4 regions of the Agromyces atrinae genome follow, and region 1 is predicted to be linked to each of the others. Evidence: predicted binding sites of a transcription regulator. Region 1 holds the regulator's gene; each other region holds the start of a gene.

Region 1 (3,519 bases):
AGGAGCGCCTCGAACACCGCGTGCGGATCGTCCACCCCGCCGAAGAGCACGAAGTTGCTCGCACTCTCGTGAGGCGTGAAACCCAGCTCGCGCAGTCGCACGACGATGCGATCGCGCTGTTCACGGATCTCGCCGACCATCGCGAGCATCTCGTCGGAGTGGGCGAGCGCACCCAGGGCGGCCGCCTGCGTCAACGCCGACAGGTGGTACGGCAGCCGGACGAGGCGGAGCGCGTCGGTCACCGCCGGGTCGGCGGCGAGGTAGCCCACGCGTGCCCCGGCGAAGGCGAACGCCTTGCTCATCGTGCGTGACACGAGGAGTCGAGGATGCTTCGACAGCAGCGAGAGCGCGCTCGGCGTGCCCTCGGGGGCGAACTCGATGTACGCCTCGTCGACGACGACCATGCCGCGAGCGTGCGACGCCACGGCGTCGATGACGTCGAGCGACAGCGGGGTGCCGGTCGGGTTGTTCGGACCGCAGAGGATGACGATGTCGGGGTCGTGCTCGTCGAGGGCGGCGACCGCCGACGCGATCGAGATCGAGTAGTCGTCGGCACGAGGCACGCCGATCCACCGGGTGTCGGTGCCGCCCGCGAGAAGCGGGTACATGGAGTACGTCGGCGTGAAGCTCAGCACCGAGCGGCCCGGGCCGCCGAAGGCCTGGAAGATGTGCTGGAGCACCTCGTTCGACCCGTTCGCGGCCCAGATCTGATCGGCCACGAGGCCGTGGCCGAGATAGGCGGCGAGTTGCTCGCGCAACTCGGTGAACTCACGATCGGGGTAACGATTGAGCGTGAGGATCGCGGCCGCGAGCCGCCCCAGCACGTCGTGGGCGACAGCCTCGGGGATGGGATGCGTGTTCTCGTTGACGTTGAGCGCGACGGGCACCGTCTTCTGGGGTGCACCGTACGGGGTCTTACCGCGCAGATTGTCGCGCAGCGGGAGGTCGTCGAGAGAAGTCACCCGATCAGCCTAACGAGCGTGACGGCCGCCTCTGTGCGACCGTGCCCGAATCAGTAACCGAGAGGAACGGCGATCTGCTGACCCGGTTCGAGCGACGAGCTCGTGAGGCCGTTGAGGCTCGTGATCTCGGCGATGACGTCGCGCGGGTCGACCGTCGGCGCGAGCGACTCGGCCAACGACCAGAGCGACTGACCCGGCTCGATCGTGACGTAGCGGAACGAGACATCGGCGCTGGAACTGCCGGCCACCGCGGGAACAGCGCTCAACCCCGCGAAGAGTGCGACGGCGACGACCGGTACTGCGGCCAGGGAGGTGAGCACGATGCGCCCGCGTCGCGTGAGACGCAGACGGGTACGCGGGGCGACGGATCGACCTGCGTCGACACCACTACCGATAACGAACGGGCTGCTGGCGATAACCGTGCTCATGTCACACCTCCTGAGTGTTCGCATGCGGCCCTCGGCCGGGAGAGCCGCATGCGAAGATGTATTCCGAACCTATCTTCGATTATTCGAAAGTTCAAGTACTTCTTCGGAAGATTTCGGTTCTGAGATCGCGACACACTCGAAGAGATGTTTGTCTCGGTCGAACGGCGGCGATACAGTTTCGAGTACCTGGTGACATTCGATCAGGGACCACTGACACTCGGCCCGCCCACGACGTGCGGAGCCCGGAGAGGGGCACACCAGTGAGCAACGACACCGACGCCGAACGGCCGGCGCGCACGCGCCGTCGCAAGAGCCTGAGCGCGAAGCAGCTCTCCATCCTCGAGTTCATCCAGCGGTCGGTGAGCCAGCGAGGCTATCCGCCGAGCATGCGCGAGATCGGCGATGCTGTCGGGCTCGCATCGCTGTCGAGCGTCACCCATCAGCTCAACCAGCTCGAGCTGAGCGGCTATCTCCGCCGTGACCCCAACCGCCCGCGCGCGCTCGAGATCCTCATCGACGTGCCTCAGAGCGAGGGCACGACGACCGACGTCGACTCCTACTCGAGCACGCCCATCGGCGACGCCGCGATGGTCCCCCTCGTCGGTCGCATCGCCGCCGGCATCCCGATCACCGCCGAGCAGCAGATCGATGAGGTGTTCCCGCTCCCCCGGCAGCTCGTCGGCAAGGGCGAGCTCTTCATGCTCAAGGTCGTCGGAGAATCGATGATCGACGCGGCCATCTGCGACGGCGACTGGGTCGTCGTGCGCGCGCAGAAAGAGGCGGAGAACGGCGAGATCGTCGCCGCGATGCTCGACGGAGAAGCGACCGTCAAGGTGTTCCGGCAGCGCGACGGCCACACGTGGCTCCTCCCCCGCAACAGTGCCTTCGAGCCGATCCTCGGCGACGAGGCCGACGTGCTCGGCAAGGTCGTCGCCGTGCTCCGCGCCGTCTGACCGACACGAACGAGAGAACGCCCCCGGCACCGAGCCGGGGGCGTTCTGTCGTGCTGATCGCGTCTACGCGTCGGCGAGCTGTGCGCGCACGGCGCGCGTGGCCTCGAGGATGTTGCGGAGCGAGGCCACCGTCTCGTCGTATCCGCGCGTCTTCAGTCCGCAGTCGGGGTTGACCCAGACCTGGCGCTCGGGGATCGCGGCGACGGCCTTCTCGAGGAGCGAACGCACCTCGTCGACGCTCGGGACGCGCGGCGAGTGGATGTCGTACACGCCCGGACCGATGCCGTGGTCGAACCCGCTCGACTGCAGGTCGTCGACGACCTCCATGCGACTGCGCGCGGCCTCGATGCTCGTGACGTCGGCATCGAGGTTCTGAATGGCGTCGATGACCACGCCGAACTCCGAGTAGCAGAGGTGCGTGTGGATCTGCGTCTTCGCCTCAACGCCCGCCGTCGCGAGACGGAAGGAACCCACCGACCAGTCGAGGTAGTCGGCGTGGTCGGCGTTCTTGAGCGGGAGCAGTTCGCGGAGTGCGGGCTCATCGACCTGGATGACACCGATGCCGGCGGATTCGAGGTCGGCGATCTCGTCGCGCAGCGCGAGCGCCACCTGACGTGCCGTCTCGCCGAGCGGCTGGTCGTCGCGCACGAACGACCACGCGAGGATCGTCACGGGGCCGGTGAGCATGCCCTTGACGGGCTTCTCGGTGAGGCTCTGCGTGAAGACCGACCAATCGACGGTGATCGGCGCCGGGCGCGACACGTCACCCCACAGGATCGACGGACGCGTGCAGCGGCTGCCGTACGACTGCACCCAGCCGTTCTGCGTCACCTCGAAGCCGTCGAGGTTCTCGGCGAAGTACTGCACCATGTCGTTGCGCTCGGGCTCACCGTGCACGATGACGTCGAGACCGATCTCCTCCTGGAGATCGACGACACGGCGGATCTCGTCGCGCATGAGCTCGAGGTACGCGGCCTCGTCGATGTCGCCCTTCAGGAGCTGGGCGCGGGCACGGCGGATCTCGCCGGTCTGCGGGAACGAGCCGATCGTCGTCGTCGGCAGCGGCGGGAGGTCGAGTGCGGCGTCCTGCGCGGCGAGGCGCTCGGCGTACGACCCACGCGAGAAGGCGCTGTCGTCGAGGCCGGCGAGGCGCGCACGGACGGCGCCGTCGCGAAC
Region 2 (3,519 bases), 1.5 Mb from region 1:
CGGTCGGCGGCGAGGTCGCGGGGGAGCATGACGCCGACGGCGCGGGTCGACGATCGAGGCGCGGGAGAGTTCATGCACGTCACACTAGCGGAAGTGTGTACATTTGTACGCATGACTGAACCGATTCATGGATCGCGCACTCCGCGCACCCGCCCCGCACCGATGTCGGCGGCGCTGCGTCGCCGTAAGTGGGCGATCTTCGTGTTCATGCTCATCGTCGGCATCTCGTTCGCCTCGTGGGTCGTGCGGACACCCGCCGTGCGCGACGCGATCGACGCCTCGACTGCGCAGATGGGCCTCGTGCTCTTCGGTCTCTCGATCGGATCCATGACCGGCCTGCTCTCGTCGGCGACGATCATCCGTGCGCTCGGCGCGCGCTGGACCGTGCTCATCGGCGGCTCGTCGCTGCTGCTCGGCGTGTTCCTCATGGGAACCATGGCGGGCGCCTCGTCGGCGATCGGCGTCTTCTTCGGCCTGCTGTTCTTCGGAATCGGCATGGGCATGGCCGAGATCGCGATCAACATCGAGGGCGCCCGCATCGAGCAGCTCTCGGGTCATTCCGTCATGCCGACCCTGCATGGCTGCTTCAGTCTCGGCACCGTCATCGGTGCGACGATCGGCATCGCGCTCAACGCGATCGCCTTCCCCGTCATCCTTCACCTCGTGCTCGCCGGTGCGGTCGGAGTCGCTGCCCTCCTGTGGGCGATCCCGGGGATCGCCGCCGACACGGGGCGCGAGGACCGCTCGATCGAGCGGCCGAAGCGCACGTGGGGCAGCCGTCTCTCGGTGTGGCGCGACAGCCGACTCGTGCTGCTCGGCGTCATCCTTCTCGCCCTCGCGCTCGCCGAGGGGTCGGCGAGCGACTGGCTCCCGCTGCTCATGGTCGACGGCCACGGCGTCTCGGCGACGTTCGGATCGGTCATCTTCACCGCGTTCGCCGTTGCCATGACGATCGGCCGTTTCTCGGGCGGACCGCTGCTCGCGCGCTTCGGACCGGTCGTCGTGCTGCGGGCGAGCGCCGTCGTCGCGGGAATCGGCATCGCGCTCGTGGTCTTCGCCGACAACGCGTTCGTCGCCGGCGCCGCGGTGCTGCTGTGGGGCCTCGGGGCTGCGCTCGGGTTCCCGATCTGCCTCTCGGCTGCGGCCGACTCCGAGGACTCGACCGCGAGCGTCGCGGCCGTCGCGACCGCGGGGTACATCGCGTTCCTCGTCGGCCCGCCGCTGCTCGGATTCGTCGGCGAGCACATCGGGCTCCGCCTCGCGATGCTCGTCGTGCTCGCGATGGTCGCGATCGCGGTGTTCCTCGCGCCGGCCGCGCGGCCGCGGGAGAAGGTCGCGGCCTAGGCGCTCGTCGTCTCGCCGTCGGCCGGGATGCCGCCGGGCTCGATCGTCCACGGGAGTCCGAGGGCGAAGGTGGGGCGCGAGAGGTCCTGACGCTGGATGTGCAGGTGCGGCTCGGTCGAGTTGCCCGAGTTGCCGCACTCGGCGAGGGGCTGGCCGGTCGCGACGCGCTCTCCGCGCTCGACGGTGATGCTGCCCCGGCGCAGGTGCGCGAGCACCATGTGGCTGCCGTCGGCGAGGCGGATGACGATGTGGTTGCCGAGCATCGCGCGCGGGCCGAAGATCTCGCGGATCGCGCTCTCGACGTAGAAGTAGGCGAGTGCGGAGCCACTCGCGCGGCTGAGGTGGTCGCGAGCGGTTCGCGTGACGCGCACGACCGTGCCGTCGGCGGGCGAGAGGATCGGGCGACCGAACGAGGGGTACTCCTCCGGGGCCGTGAACCCCGCTGACGGCCGGTCGTCAGAGCCCTCGCCCGCATAGAGCAGATCGACCGCGAACGCCTGGCCGAGACCGTGGGTGCCGTGGCTCGGAACCTTCGTCGTCGGTGAGTTGACCGCGAGCCACGGTCCGGTCACGGGGGAGGCGAGCGTGGCGGGTTCGCCGCCCGCCGTCGGTGCCCAGACGGTGGCGACGAAGCCGACGGCGATGAGGACGAGGCCGAACGGTAACGCCACGAGGATGAGCGCCGCAGGGGCATCGTCGTCGATCAGTCCCCAGGCGGTGGAGATCAGGATGAGCGCGACGCCCACGATGGTGAGCGGAACACGTGTTCGTGCGAGCAGTCGGGCGATCATGTCAGCGAGTCTAGGAGGGGTGAGAAACTTGCTCTGGTGGTTACATGTAAAAAGGCTGGTTGACGGTGTGTTCGGTGCTCGCTCGGGTTGGTCGCCGGGAGTTATCCACAGGTGGTCGGCGGGCTCGGTCGGATGTCGGTGGTTCGAACTAGTCTTCTAATGTGATCGATTCGACGGGTGAGGCGGGCAGTGGCCCCGAGGGTGCCGAGGGTGCCGATGGTGCTGCTGGCCCGCGCGGGGTGACGATCTCGCAGGCCGAGTTGCTCGACAGGGTAATGACGGACGCCGAGCAGTTTGCGTTCGAGGCGAACCGTGTTGCGGCACGTCGCCTGGCGACGATCGGTCGGGCGATTCGGATGGCTCGGGAGAACCCGCACATCTACGTGCTGCCGGAACTCATGACCCGTGCCGAAGCTCGGGACTGGGCGGTGCGTGCCGCGGCGACCGAACTGTCGATGCGGCTCCTCATTCCGACAGCGACCGTCTTGAACGAAGCCGCCGAAGCACACACGCTCGCCGCTCGGTTGCCGAAGCTGTGGCTGGAGTTCCTCGACGGGGCGACGTCGTACCCGATCGTGCGTGCCGCCGTCGAAGCCATCACCGGGTGGGGCGACGATGACGCGGTCGCGCGGTTCGATTCCGAGCTCGCCGGAATCGCCGGACGCGTCACCGTCGCATCGTTCCGGTCTCGCGCGAAGCGTCTGCGCGACCGCCTCAGTGCCGCGACCCTCGCCGAACGCCACCGGCGTGCGCTCACCGAACGACGGGTCGTGTTCGAGGACGCCCCCGAGGGCATGATGTGGCTCCACGCGCTGGTGCCCGCACTCGACGGGGCCAAGATTCGCACCCGGTTGAACGCGACCGCCAAGCAAGCCTCACGGGTTACCGGTGAGACCCGCACCCGGGACCAACTCCGTGCCGACCAGCTCTCCGACTGGCTCACCGGCGCCGGAACCCCGACCGCGGTCCAGACGCGCGTGCTCGTCACGGTGCCGCTCATGGCGGGACTCCTCGAGAAGCCCGTGCGTGATGCGCGCACCACTCCCACACCGCTATCCACAGCACCAAGGCTGCCCGCGCACCCCTGGCTCGACGTCGCCACGATCGACGGATACGGACCGATCAGCACCGAGACCGCCCGCCAGATCTTCGACACCGCGACCGCATTCCGTCGCCTCATCGTCGACCCCATCACCGCCGAACCGCTCTACCTCGACCGCACGCAGTACCGACCATCACAGGCACAACGCGACTGGTTGACCCTCACCTACCAACGCTGCTCGAGACCCGGGTGTAACAGCCTCGCCGCCACATCCGACATCGACCACATCCACGACTGGGCCCACGGCGGCAGAACCGACATCGACAACCTGGCACCACTCTG
Region 3 (3,519 bases), 620 kb from region 1:
GCTGCAGAGGAGGATCCCATTGTCGAGATCAGTGCGACCGCGATCACGCGTCCACCACGAGATGTGATGCGCCTGCGTGTACTGCGGCGGGCGCGTGCAGCCAGGAAACGCGCACCCTCCGTCGCGCTCGGCGAGCGCCAGGCGCTGGGCGGTGGAGAAGTAGCGTTCTGATCTGCCGAGGTCGAGCACTTCACCCCGGCTGCCGAGGATTATCGAGGTGATCCCCGCCGCACTCGCGAGTTCGCGGACAGATGCCGCGCTGATCGGTTGATCGACGCCGTCGAGCGTTCCCCAGCCCTGACCGCTGGCCGATTCGGACCCGTCCCTCGACCCCGAACTCGGCCAAGAAACCCGACGCGACCCGGTATCCGCACTGGTGCCCTCGTGCGTGTCCGCATTCACCGCGCTGCCGTCGTCCGACCGGAGAGCGCGGTTCGAGCGATCGCCCGTGGCGAGAAGATCATCGAGCTCGATGCGTGCCACGACAGTTGCGCTGCGCAGCGATGGCGGCGACGCGGAGCTTCCGAGCGCGAGCCGGGCGATGTCGGCGAGCGCATCGGCATTCATCTGAACGATCGTTCGCGATTCCGCGACGACCGGGTCGGCCTGCTCCGTGTCGCTCGTGCCGACTTCCGAGGAACTCGCGGTCGATGTTCGCCGTTCGTCACGCTCTCGATGAAGCTCGGCCCCTACCAGTGCGTCGACGGCCGTCTTCAGATGCGCTCCGTTGACCGGATCGAACGCTCCCGCGAGCCGGATGAATCCGCGCCGATCCTCCCAGAGGCGGAGGCTTCGCCCCTCCCGCAACTCGTCTTCGCGGAGCTTCACTCGGGCGGGATCGAGGTGTGCGGTCAGATTCTTGACGAGTCGATGGATGCCGTCGGCGCCGACGAGTGGTGCGCGCTCGACGAGCAACCGCTCGGCATCGGCGAGATCGCGAGCGTCGGCTCGAAGGCGAACACCGTCGAGGAACGACGCGATCGCCGCGGCCGCCGCGACGCTGACTGTTCCCTCGTCGAGCGCAGCAGCGAGGAAGGGATACCGCGCGGGCTGCTGCTCACCCGACAGTGATTCACGGGTGGACGTCGCTGTGCCGACGGTCATCAGCCGGCTCGCCGTCGCGAACCCCTCTCCTGTCGACTGGGCGATCAATCGGGCGGGCGACGAGAAACCCCGCTGCGCGGCAAGGCTCTGTGCGGCATCCGTCGGTGAGCGCTCCGCGACCTCGGCGGCCAGCCGTGCCTGGAGCTGCGCGACACGTCGCGCGAGCGCCGAGAGCGCATCGAGGCAGCGCACGAGCCCGTCATCGCTCAGTGCGCGGATGTCGCCCTGCACCGAATCGCTCGGGCTCGACGTCAGCGACTCGACCCATGCCGTCAGCGCGGCAGAGTGCGCATGGGCGAGCGCAGCAAGAGCGGGAGGGGTCGTGTGCATGTCCTGAGTCTAGGAAATACATACGACGCAGCGTGAGTTATCCACAGGTTGAAATCGAAGATTGATTCGATCTCATCTGCATGGTGTGATGGTGCCCCACACGGACGAACGGAAAGGACACCGATGCGAGCAGAACGTCGATGGGCGCGCGTGCAGCGGCCCCGCGGCCGAGCCGCAGGGCCGTCCTTCGCGCTAGACGACGCCGATGAACGAGTCGCGTCGCAGCTGCGCGTGCGTCGCGTGGAACTTGCCGTCGGCCGTCCACCACGCTTCTTGACCCTCCGCGTTCGGCGCGTCCTCGACGACGGGCCAGTGCGCCTTGATGTTCTTCACGTAGTAGCGAAGTTCGCCGCCGATCGTGCGTTTCTCCAGGTGTTCCGAGTTCTCGAGCTGTTCCTGCGTGGGATCTTCCATGTCGCGATGCTAGCGAAGCGGTGTTCCGGGCGGAAGGGTCGTACGACCGCCGTCGTCTCCCGATATCAGCGAGCCAGCGACGAACGCCACACAGCCGTTCGCGTCATCCGCACGCCGTCGAGTGAGACGAGAGGTCCGGCGCTCTCGGCCCGACGGGCTTCTGCACCATCGGCCAGGCTGATCGCCGCAGCCGGGTGCAAGGGCACGATCCGAATACTCGTCGTCGACGATTCCGAGATTCCGAGGGAGTCGGCATCGACGATCCACGGGGTGCCGTCCCAGAATCGATCGGCGACCGCTGCACCGTCGACCTCGAGCACGGCGACATCGCCCGCCCACTCGATGGTGAGTGTCCGCCGGGTGTCCGTGGCAGAGGCGCCCAGGGACTCCACCGACCAGACGGCGGCGAGTTCGGCGATCGCGGCGGATGACGGTGACGACGCTCGTCCGTTGAATTCCCCGTACGTCGCCGGAACCTCCGCCGCGCCCCGCAGCGGGGTCACGATCACGGAAGCGGTGCCGTGCGAGTCGCTCGACGGTGCGCTCTCGAACGAAACCGGCGTGAACGCAGCGGCCTCCGTGTCGTACCGACGTACGTCGGGTCGGGTCGCGCTCCGCACGGCCAGGAGAACGCCGTCGTTCGGGGTGAGAGCTGTGCCTCTGGAGGGGCGCTCGAGCCACACCGGTTCGTCGCTCAGCACGAGAACGCGGTCGTCATCGCCGAGTACCCAGGCCCGGTCGCTCTCCGCGTCGGTGAGCACGAGCAGATCGATGGCGGCACCGTTCGCGTTCGTCACTCGGTGCGTGCCGGCGCCGAGTCGCTTCGACCCGGCGACGGGCTCACCATCGACGAGGTGTCCGTCACCGAACGCGACCTCGACATCGATCCGCGCCTCGGCCGCGAGGACGAGTGTCGACCGATCGCGTCCGGGCAGAACGGTGAGGGCCGATGCCGTCGCCCACCGCACGGTGACTCCGTCGAGTTCGAGACCGACGGGCCAGTGGGCGAGGGTCCCCTCGGGAATGGTGATGGCCTGCGTGGGGAACTCGGTGATCCCTTCATCGAGTTCGAGGGCGAATCTCACGCCCGGCGCATCGGCGAGGGGCTCGTACGGCTGGGTCCACGAGATGAAGACGAAGCCTGCTGAGCCATCGCTCCGCAGAGCCCACCGCAGCGTCGTCGAATCATGCACTCCCGTCGGGCGCTGCTCGGGAAGACTCGACGGCATCGTCGCGAGCCGGTCGCCGAAGGCGGCGAGGAAGGCATGCTGACGACGCAGCGTGGCATGCGAGGGCGCGAGAGTGCCTGCGGCTCCGACCGGCGCGTGGAAGTCGTAGTCGAAGCGCGGCAGGTCGTTCGGATACCCCGTCGCCTGCGATTCCTGCACCCCGTCGACCGGGTTCGAGCCGCCCGCGTACATGTAGAAGCCCTGCCAGGCCGAGCCGTTGCCGATCTTCGCGAGCCCGACGGCGCCGATCGTGCTGGCACTGAGCACCGGCCGACGGTGGTACGCGGTCGCCATGCCGCCACCGATCTCGCACGTCGCGGCGGGGAAGAGCGACGACGGAAGCCGGGGCGGTTCGACGGGAAGGTCGGCACGGAGGTCGGCTCCGATGCCCGGGTCGTCCCACACGTGAGAGAAGAGGAAGTGCTCGCGGAAGGTCTCGTCC
Region 4 (3,519 bases), 170 kb from region 1:
CGGGTGCCTGTTCGGGTCTCGGTTCGGGTGGCTGTTCGGGGCCGAGCCACGTGGTGTGTTTGAGCGTGTGGTCGGGTGGGCAGAGTGGTGCCAGGTTGTCGATGTCGGTTCTGCCGCCGTGGGCCCAGTCGTGGATGTGGTCGATATCGGAGGTCGCGGCGAGGCTGTTGCATCCGGGTCTGGAGCAGCGTTGGTAGGTGAGGGTCAACCAGTCGCGTTGTGCCTGGCTCGGCCGGTATTGGGTGCGGTCGAGGTGGAGCGGTTCGGCGGTGATGGGGTCGACGATGAGGCATCGGAATGCGGTCGCGGTGTCGAAGATCTGGCGGGCGGTCTCGGTGCTGATCGGTCCGTATCCGTCGATCGTGGCGACATCGAGCCAGGGGTGCTCGGGAAGAGCGCTACCTGTTGTTTCAGTACTCACACGCGCATCACGTACGGGCTTCTCGAGGAGTCCCGCGATGAGCGGCACGGTGACGAGGACACGCGTCTGCACGGCGGTCGGGGTTCCGGTGCCGGTGAGCCAGGCGGAGAACTGGTCGGCACGCAGCTGATCGCGGGTGCGGGTCTCACCGGTAACCCGTGAGGCTTGCTTGGCGGTCGCGTTCAACCGGGTGCGGATCTTGACTCCGTCGAGTGCGGGCACCAACGCGTGGAGCCACATCATGCCTTCGGGGGCGTCCTCGAACACGACCCGTCGTTCGGTGAGGGCGCGTCGGTGGCGTTCGGCGAGGGTCGCGGCGCTGAGCCGGTCGCGCAAGCGCTTCGCGCGAGACCGGAACGAGGCGACGGTGACGCGTCCGGCGATTCCGGCGAGTTCGTCGTCGAAGCGTGCGATGGCGTCGGCGTCGTCCCACCCGGTGATGGTTTCGACGGCGGCACGCACGATCGGATATGACGTCGCTCCGTCGAGGAACTCGAGCCACAGCTTCGGTAACCGTGCGGCGAGCGTGTGTGCTTCGGCGGCTTCGTTCACGACGGTCGCTGTCGGAATGAGCAACCGCATCGACAGCTCGGTCGCCGCGGCACGCACCGCCCAGTCACGCGCTTCAGCACGGGTCATGAGTTCGGGGAGCACGTAGATGTGCGGGTTCTCCTGAGCCATCCGAATCGCCCGGCCAATGGTCGCGAGACGACGGGCCGCGACCCGGTTCGCTTCGAAGGCAAACTGCTCGGCGTCGGTCATGACCATGTCGAGGAGCTCGGCCTGCGAGATCGTCACGCCACGAGCGCCAGCAGAACCATCAGCACCCTCGGGCACACCGCCCGTCTCATCCGTCGATTCGATCACATTAGAAGACTAGTTCGAACCACCGACATCCCGCCGGCCTACCGAGCACCTGTGGACAACTCCGCACATCACCCCGCGACGAGCCATCCGCGGCGAGATGGGAGGATGAGACGGTGACGTCTTCAGCTGCGAGCACCCCGCCCTCCTCCCCCGATCTCGGCATTCTCTTCGACGTCGACGGGCCGATCGCGAGCCCGGAGACGCGCACCATCGCGATCGAGAGCATCCTCGACGACATCGTCACGCTCACGCGCATCGGCGTGCCGATCGCATTCATCACGGGGCGCTCCGACGCGTTCATCCGCGACGCCGTCATCGCGCCGCTCCTCGCTCGCGGGCTCGCCGAGGCGCTCGACACCCCCGGCGCACGCATGTTCGGCGTCTATGAGAAGGGCGCGACGTGGTCGACGATCTCGTCCGACGGCCTCGGCGACGTGATCATCGATGAGTCGGTCGCTCCCCCGGCGGCGCTCGTCGACGAGATCCGCTCTCTCGTCGAGAACGAGTTCTCCGACATCGTCTTCTTCGACGACACGAAGCGCGCGATGATCTCGGTCGAACAGCGCACGGATGTCAGCAACGACGCGTTCCGCGCACGACGCGACGCCTTCGATGACGCCGCGTACGACGCCGCCATCCGTCACGGCGTCGGCGTCTCGCACGGCGATCGCCGTCACCCCGACGACTCGGGAGAGACCCCGTTCCGCCTCGACCCGACGATCATCTCGACCGATATCGAGTCGGTGCTGCTCGACAAGGACCGGGGTGCGCGCCGTGCCCTCGAGCACTTCCTGTCGCTCGGCGAGGTGCCGAAGCGCTGGCGCACGATCGGCGACTCACGCAGCGACTACAAGATGGCCGACGAACTGCACGCGACGGGCTACGACGTCTCGCACGTCGATGTGCGCCCGAGCGACGGCATCCTCGAGAAGCCGTACGACGTGATCGTCGAGGGCGACCTCATCCACGACGAGGCCGGCGCGGCATTCCTGCGGCACTGGGTGACCGAGCTCGAGCGCACGACGGCCTGAGGCACGCCGCAGCCCCCGCTCAGGCGAGGGTCCTCAGCCTCTCATCGACCGGGAACGGCACGGTGTAGTGGAGTCCCGGCATGTCGACGGCACCCCAGTCCTCCTTCTTCACACGCACGACATCCGTCGACACCTCGACGATGCGCACGCGCAACCAGCGGCCGTCGTCGAGTCGCAGCTCGTAAGGGTCGGCGAGGTAGCCGATGCCGGTGGCTTCGAGCATCTCCTCGGCGTCGAGCCACTCGAGAGGCGGTGTGCGCGGGCGCCCGAGGAGGTCGATGACGACGAATCCCTCACCGTCGGGGAGCATCCAGCCGAGCATCTCGCCGTCGCCACGGCGGTGCGCTATCCAATCGGGGTGAGCAGGCATGGCTCCCACGGTAGGCGACGCCGGCCGCACGTTACACGAGCGCGATGGCCGCCTCGGGCGTCGCGACGCGGAAGCTGAACGTCTCTTCGAGGTAGAGACTCACGCTCTCACTGGTGTGCGAGCTGTAGCCGAGCGACAGGTCTTCGCCGGAGTCGAAGACGAAGTCGCCGCCTCGGAGGCTCAGCACGACGGCGCCCTCGGCACCCGGCGTGTACTCGACCGGACCGTCGAGGATGCGCCGCAGGTGCTCGAGGAGGGATTGCCCGCCCGCGTCGTTGCCGCCGACGACGTTCACCCAGTCGTCGCGGCCGAGGGCGAGCCCGTAGGGTCCGTCGATACCCGCGTCCTTCAGCACCGCCACGGCCGCGGCGACCTGCTGGGCGAACCGCCGCGGGTCGTCGTCTCGGGAGATCGGCGGATGCGGCGTCGCCTGCGTGATGCCCGTGATGCCGACGGCGTCCCATCCCGCGAACACCGCGGCGTTCTCGACCGTCGCGATGCGGCGTGCTGCCGCGTCGAGGGCGCCGAGATCGACGTCGAGCGCCCCGCGGGCTCCGGCATCGAGCTCCGAGCGGCTGAGGGTGAAGTCGGCACGCACCTCCGCGAGCGGCAGCACCGAGCGCGTGCGAGCGATCACGGCATCGGCCGGAGCGGCGACGACCGGTCCGACCCGACCGAGGTTCGTGGCCGAGTGCTGCCATCCGTGCGGGCCGGCGAAGTCGACGAGCTTCCGCGCCCCGAGCGCCGTCGACAGGCGCGTCTTCGCCTCGTCGTCGAGCATGTCCCAGACAGCGTCGGTGATCGGGGCGAGCCCGCGAAGCAGGTGGTCC

The links. The regulator LexA, encoded in region 1, represses DNA repair genes until DNA is damaged. The targets are predictions, from matches to a motif close to TCGAACANNTGTTCGA.
Region 2: a site for LexA is predicted at 2,279-2,294, ahead of BJ972_RS11445 (HNH endonuclease signature motif containing protein). Genes of this name have one in related genera too.
Region 3: a site for LexA is predicted at 1,489-1,504, ahead of BJ972_RS07860 (HNH endonuclease signature motif containing protein). Genes of this name have one in related genera too.
Region 4: a site for LexA is predicted at 1,291-1,306, ahead of BJ972_RS04085 (HNH endonuclease signature motif containing protein). Genes of this name have one in related genera too.

Annotation. Positions count from the first base shown of each region.
Region 1 is NZ_JACCBI010000001.1:1,012,933-1,016,451, forward strand. It holds gene BJ972_RS04930 (histidinol-phosphate transaminase) at 1-962, opposite strand, end outside; gene BJ972_RS04935 (LysM peptidoglycan-binding domain-containing protein) at 1,013-1,390, opposite strand; gene lexA (transcriptional repressor LexA) at 1,651-2,343, shown strand; gene metE (5-methyltetrahydropteroyltriglutamate--homocysteine S-methyltransferase) at 2,407-3,519, opposite strand, start outside.
Region 2 is NZ_JACCBI010000001.1:2,463,513-2,467,031, reverse strand. It holds gene BJ972_RS11460 (LLM class flavin-dependent oxidoreductase) at 1-74, opposite strand, end outside; gene BJ972_RS11455 (MFS transporter) at 112-1,344, shown strand; gene BJ972_RS11450 (M23 family metallopeptidase) at 1,341-2,135, opposite strand; gene BJ972_RS11445 (HNH endonuclease signature motif containing protein) at 2,297-3,519, shown strand, end outside.
Region 3 is NZ_JACCBI010000001.1:1,634,414-1,637,932, reverse strand. It holds gene BJ972_RS07860 (HNH endonuclease signature motif containing protein) at 1-1,434, opposite strand, end outside; gene BJ972_RS07855 (hypothetical protein) at 1,627-1,848, opposite strand; gene BJ972_RS07850 (beta-galactosidase) at 1,914-3,519, opposite strand, start outside.
Region 4 is NZ_JACCBI010000001.1:843,859-847,377, forward strand. It holds gene BJ972_RS04085 (HNH endonuclease signature motif containing protein) at 1-1,288, opposite strand, end outside; gene BJ972_RS04090 (hypothetical protein) at 1,402-2,319, shown strand; gene BJ972_RS04095 (hypothetical protein) at 2,339-2,689, opposite strand; gene BJ972_RS04100 (family 1 encapsulin nanocompartment shell protein) at 2,721-3,519, opposite strand, start outside.